DNA from 2 places in the Brevibacillus borstelensis genome. Region 1 is predicted to be linked to the other one. Evidence: riboswitches for the same ligand, from Rfam matches in the RefSeq annotation. Region 1 holds a riboswitch; the other holds the start of a gene.
What was found. A riboswitch is a leader RNA that binds a small molecule or an ion and turns the genes downstream of it on or off. The one in region 1 is predicted to bind S-adenosylmethionine.
Positions count from the first base shown of each region.

Region 2: it holds a riboswitch for S-adenosylmethionine, as region 1 does, so the genes downstream of both, V5G20_RS04580 (ABC transporter permease) here and mtnK (S-methyl-5-thioribose kinase) in region 1, are expected to answer to the same signal.

Region 1 covers NZ_CP144922.1:1,329,397-1,332,604, forward strand. The annotation lists gene V5G20_RS06110 (anti-sigma factor) at 1-982, shown strand, start outside; SAM riboswitch class I at 1,082-1,229, shown strand; gene mtnK (S-methyl-5-thioribose kinase) at 1,427-2,656, shown strand; gene mtnA (S-methyl-5-thioribose-1-phosphate isomerase) at 2,653-3,208, shown strand, end outside.
Region 2 covers NZ_CP144922.1:974,826-978,033, reverse strand. The annotation lists gene V5G20_RS04590 (ABC transporter ATP-binding protein) at 1-233, opposite strand, end outside; gene V5G20_RS04585 (ABC transporter permease) at 247-1,194, opposite strand; gene V5G20_RS04580 (ABC transporter permease) at 1,199-2,131, opposite strand; SAM riboswitch class I at 2,248-2,352, opposite strand; gene V5G20_RS04575 (multicopper oxidase family protein) at 2,779-3,208, opposite strand, start outside.

The DNA.
Region 1 (3,208 bases):
GAAGCAGCGCTCCATCATCCGCTGGGGAAAGTGGAAGAGCAGGCTGTCCAACGCCGCCTACACGGTGGGGATCTCGCTGCTGATCGGCTTTGTCCTGTTGTTTGTCAACTATTGGATTGGCCGGTCGCTGTATGAAGATATGTTTCGCGTCTCCAAGGATTTGGTGAATTTCACTCAGCCGGGGATCGTAGCAGGCAGCAGCGGCGCGCAGGTTGGCCTTTTTTATGGCAGCATTCAAATGGAGCTGCGCGAAAAGGTGGGGGGCGACCGTCAGCAGCCAGGGTATTTCGAGACTACGAATGTGTTTACCAAAGTATCCTCCCGCCCGGTATGGAACGACGGCGTTCGGAAGAAAAATCTGTTTTTCCTGTTCCCGCTTCAGACGAAGCTGCAGGAGGATACCTCTTTCAGACGAGAGCCCGCGTGGAAGACGCTTGAAATGCTGCCGGAGGGGACGGTATCGCAACTGGCGATTTCCTTTGACCGGTTTATGAGCCTGGAGGAAATGTACGCTTTCCTGGCTCCGTATAATTTGGACCTTACCTGGCTGGCCGTGGATACCGGACAGGAGGTGCTGCATGAGGATGCCAAAGAAGGCGTGCTGCTGCTTTCGGCCGGTGACGTCTGGGGTTTTTCCGAACATGGGCTGGACTATGGACCGGGACCGATTCAGGTAAATGGCGAAGCAGATCGCCGCACCCGGGCGTACGTGGAGGAGATGAAATACCTCGCCGAGCAGGAGAGGCTGAGCAGGTCGATCGGACAAAGCCTGTTCAACAGCAGATCAGGATTGAAGATCGACGAGCGCTATCGGTATTTGGAGAAAAACGGTATCAAAACGTATGGAATCGTCGTCACCGGTCCGACCAAGGAACTGCTCAAGCTGAAGCAGGAAGCTGCCATCACCGCCGCATTCGTAGGACAAATTGACTGGTGGAACTGGAATCGTCCGAGTGCAAGCGGACAGCAAAACAGCTGGTAAGGCCGAGGATCAGCCGACTGGCAAAAAACAAAAAAGAGTGTTGACAGCGTGCATAGCCGCGTGTATGATTCAAACTAATCAAAACAGCATACGTTGGATACCTTATCCAGAGAAGGTGGAGGGACTGGCCCGATGATACCCGGCAACCGACACAGCGCTTGCCTGTCAGCTAGACTGACGGCGCGATTGCAAGCGATGTGCACGGTGCTAATTCCTGCAGAAGCAAAAGTATTCTGGAAGATAAGGGGGAGACGACACGCCCTGCCGCGTACGTATACGACCTCTTTTCTTCGGGAAAAGAGGTCTTTTTGCATGTCTGGCTGCAAAAACGGCTTGATCGGAGGCGCAGCCTGCAACATACCGTGCGGAATTATCCCCTGCTGAATGGGCCGGGAAAGCCGCTGGAAAGATCCAAATCGATTCACGTGAGGGGAGAAACAAGTTATGGCTTATCGTGCTTTGAGTGAACAAGAAGCAGTACAGTATGTAAAAGAGCTGCCCGGCCTGTTTGAAGCAGGGGCTGTCCTGTCCTCCCGCGAGATAGGCGACGGCAACCTGAATCTTGTCTTTCACATCCGCGATGAAGCGACCGGCAAAAGCGTGATTGTGAAGCAGGCTCTGCCTTATGCCCGCGTCGTAGGCGAGTCGTGGCCGCTGACGCTTGATCGCGCCCGCATCGAGAGTGAAGCGCTGCGCATCCAGTACAAATACGTTCCGGACCTCGTGCCGCAGGTGTACCACTACGATCAGGAGCTTGCCTTGACCGTCATGGAGGATCTCAGCGATCACATCCTGATGCGCAAAGGATTGATCGAGGGGCGACGCTATCCAAATTTCGCGAAGCAAATCGGACGTTTCATGGCCCACACGCTCTTTTTCACGTCTGATCTGGGAGCGCATCCCTACGAGAAAAAAGCGCTTGTCGGAACATTCTTGAATCCGGAATTGTGCAAAATTACGGAAGACTTGGTGTTTACCGATCCTTACGAAAATGCGCCGACCAACAGCTTCAACCCGCTGATTCGGCGGGAAGTGGAGGAAATCTGGAAGAACAAGCCGCTCAAGCTGGAAATCGCCAAGCTGAAGTACGATTTCCTCACCCGTGCAGAGGCGCTGCTGCATGGCGACCTTCATACAGGCAGCATTTTCGTCACCGAAACCTCGACCAAGGTCATCGACCCGGAATTCGCTTACTACGGCCCGATTGGCTTTGACATCGGCGCGGTAATCGCCAATCTGCTCCTGAATTATGCCGGCCAGCACGGACTGGAGAAGGATGGAGGAAAGCGGGAGTCTTATCGCGAATACCTGCTTACAACTGTCGAAGACGTCTGGAACGAGTTCGTCTCCCAGTTCGTCCAGCTATGGCACAAGCAGGCGAAAGAGCGCAGCGCACATGTAGAAGGGCTCTGGCAGAGCTACGTGAAGCGGTTGATCCAGGATACGGCCGGGTTTGCAGGCTGTAAAATCCTTCGCCGCGTGATCGGGCTGGCGGGTGTCGCCGATCTGAACAGCATCAGCGACGAAAAAACCCGTGCCGAAGCGGAACGGCTGGCACTGCTGATCGGTCAGGAGCTGATCCTGAAGCGGGGCGGCATCGAAGATTCGACCGACATCACAGACATCGTTCGCAATGCGACAACAAGATTTGATCAGGAGGCAGCAGCGGTATGACCACAATTCATGAAGCATTCGCACCTGTAAAGTGGGAAGGAGACTCTCTTCTTCTGCTCGACCAGACGCGTTTACCGGTAGAAACAGTCTTTCTTTCCCTCCATACGTCTGAGGAAGTATGGGCGGCAATCCGCCACCTGCAGGTTCGCGGCGCCCCTGCGATCGGGATGGCTGCGGCATACGGGCTTTACCTCGGCGTGCGGAACAGCGAAGCGGCAGATTCGTCAGCCCTCTGGAATCAATTGCTCGAGCAGGCTGACTACCTGGCGACAGCACGCCCTACAGCGGTGAACCTGTTCTGGGCGATCGATCGGGTCAAAGCACGCGTCCAGCAGGAGGGAGAAAAACCGGTAGACGCGTTGAAAGCGGCGGTTTTGGACGAAGCTCTCACGATACAGCGCGAGGATGCCGAAGTATGCCGGACGATAGGCGAACACCTCCTCACCTTGCTGCAGGATGGAATGGGCATCCTGACCCACTGCAATCCAGGGGCGCTGGCTACCGCCGCTTACGGGACGGCGACAGCTCCGCTCTATCTGGCCAAGGAACGCG
Region 2 (3,208 bases), 350 kb from region 1:
GTCAGCTCACGCCCGCGAAACCGGATGCTGCCGCTCTTTACCTGGCCGGATCGGGGCGGAATCATCCCCATCAATGCCCGGGCAGTCACGCTTTTTCCGCAGCCGCTCTCTCCGACAATGGCCAGCGTCTCTCCCTCCCTCACGGAAAAGGACACCCCTCTCACTGCCTGCACCTCTCCGCCGTACGTGCGAAAGGAGACGCGCAGCTGGTCTACTTCCAACAATGGCTTCACGATGAACTCCCCCTCATTTCCTGATGCGCGGGTCCAGCGCGTCCTGCAGACCGTCCCCGAGCGCGTTGCACGCGAACATGGCAAGCGAAATCATGAATCCCGGAAAAAACAGCCGCCACCACTGCCCGCTCAGCACAACCGCCAGCGCGTCGTTGGCCATCGTTCCCCAACTGGCCGTCGGCGCTTGCACGCCCAGACCGAGAAAGCTGAGAAACGACTCGGCGAAGATCGCATGCGGAATCGTAAAGGTCAGGTTGACGATGATCACGCCAATCGTATTGGGCAGCAGATGCCTGATGATGATTTTGGCATGGGAGGTGCCCAGCTTTTCTGCCGCCAGCACAAACTCCTGCCGCTTGATCTGCATGAGCTGTCCTCTGACCAGGCGGGCCATGCCCACCCAGCCGGTCAGCGAAAGCGCAATAATGATCGTGGCGAGTCCCGGCTCCAGAACGACCATCAGCAGGATCACCACCAGCAGATACGGGATGCTGTAGAGAATTTCAGCCAGCCGCATCAGGATGTTGTCCACTCGGTCACCCAGCCTGCTCCTTCCTGCCATGTATCCGGAAATGCCGCCGATGCACACACCGATTACCAGGTCGATGGCCGCCGCCACCACACCGATAAACAAAGAGATGCGGCCGCCCATCCAGGTACGCGCCCACATGTCCCGGCCCAGATCGTCCGTTCCAAACCAGTGCTCGCCCGAGGGCGGCAGATTCCCCTGCGTCAACGACTGCTCATGCGGGCTGTGAGGAACGAGCATCGGTCCGAAGATCGAGAGCGCCACCACCGCCGCGAGCAGGAAGAACCCGAGTATCGCCAGCTTGTTGCGGCATACCCGCTGCCATACCTCCTGCCAATACCCGAGGCTGGGACGTTCCCGCTCTTCCCCGGCAAGCCGGCTTGGGTCGACAGGTCGAAACAGCGAATCCAGTTGTGTTGCCTGATTGGCCATAACGCTATCTCCCTCCGCTCGTCAATCTGATGCGCGGGTCAATCACCCGGTACAGCAGGTCGATGATGTACAAAGTAAAAATGAGCACAAAGCTGTAAAAAACAGTCATTCCCAAAATGACCGGATAATCGCGGTTAAAAATGCTTTCCACGAAGTATTTGCCAAGCCCCGGAATGGCGAAAATCTTTTCCACCACAAAGGTTCCGGTCATCAGGTTGGCAAACAGCGGACCGACAAAGGTAAGCACCGGCAGTATGGTATTGCGCATCCCGTGTCTGACGACGATGGAAAAGGTGCCAAGCCCTTTCGCCTCCGCCGTGCTTATGTATTCCTGCTGCCAGACTTCCAGCATGCTGGCTCGTACGAATCGGGCGATAATGGCAAGCGGCCCGATGGCGAGCGCAAGCGTCGGAAGAACCGAATGCTCCCAGCTCCCCCAAGCCGCGACGGGCAAAAGCTCCCATTTGACCGCCATGTATTTGATCAACAGCGGTGCCAGAATAAAACTGGGGACGGAAATCCCGACGATGGCCGCGAACATGGACAGAAAATCCAACGCCCGGTTTTGGTAGAGCGCCGCGACGATTCCGACTGTGATCCCACCTGCCAGCGCGACAAGAAACGCCTGGAGCCCCAGAACAGCCGAGGCGGGAAAGCCCTCCGCAATCAGCGTGTTCACGTCCCTTGTCTTGGACTGGATGGACGGCCCCAGGTCAAATTGCACCAAGCCTTTCAGATAGAGCAGGTACTGCATAGGGATCGGCTCATCCAGGTTGTACTGGGCCCGCATGTTTTTCACGACTTCTTCCGGAAGCATTTTGGCGTCAGACGCGAACGGGTCGCCCGGAATCAGGTGCATGATCACAAACGTCACCGTGACAATGATCCACAGCGTAACCAGCATGAGAAAGCCACGCTTGACCGCATAATGAAGCACGTTGTTTCCTCCTTTGTGCAATTGTAATACTAAGTAAATAAATACGAATACTATGGATTATACATACAGAAAGCCCCTCTCCAGAAAGAAGAGGGGCGATTTGTACGGTTCCCACCTTCTTATCTCTCAGAATAACTCCGCAGGATTTAGCACCGTAAGGTCCATCAGACCAAGGTTGCCGGGTTTCATCGGGCCAGTCCCTCCACCACTCTCGATAAGAATGTTTTATGAAGTTAAATTTCATTCACTAAATTCTTTTTTATCTTATCATTTTACTTGGATATGTCAATGCGGTTTTAGTGCATTTGATTTTTGTTTATTTGTTACAGCTTTCATAGAAATGGACAAAAAAATCAATTTACGAGATCTGACGATAGTTACTTTCTATCTTACTGGAATGTAATAAATATAAAAGCAATAGTGATCAATAGAAAAAGAACAAATAATATCCCAAACACTATACATGTGTTTGCTGCTTTTTTAAAACTTGTCAAATTGGAGTTATTCAAAGACTCGATAGAACTAAAGAAACTTTTCAATGCTCCTATTAAAAAAAGAAATGTAAAGAAAGAAAATAAATACAGCAATATCATCACTTTCCTTTCTTTCTTAACCTTATATGGCATTATCATCATGGAGTCAATCGCCTAATCCGGCAAATTCCCAGTCCTCGTCCCAACTTCATAAGAAGCCCGCACATGATCATACATAAGATGCAAAATCATGCCGGTCGCCGCATGATCCAGGTTATGGCAGTGGTCCATCCACATGCCCGGATTGTCCGCGACAAATGCGACCTCATACGATTCGCCGGGCAGCACGTTTAACGTATCGGTAAGCCATGGAGTCTTCACCTTCTCGCCGTTCTTCTTCAAAACCGTCATATGATGCCCGTGCAAGTGCATCGGATGCTCGGTCAAGCTTTTATTCACAAAGGTCGTTTTGACGCTATCGCCTTCTTTGACGACAAAAGTCGGCACCCGGGGATACACCTCTCCATTGATCGTCCACAAAAAATGAAACGTGCCGTTGTAAAATCCCATCTCGTTTCCGAGAATCATCTGGAATTCCCGATCG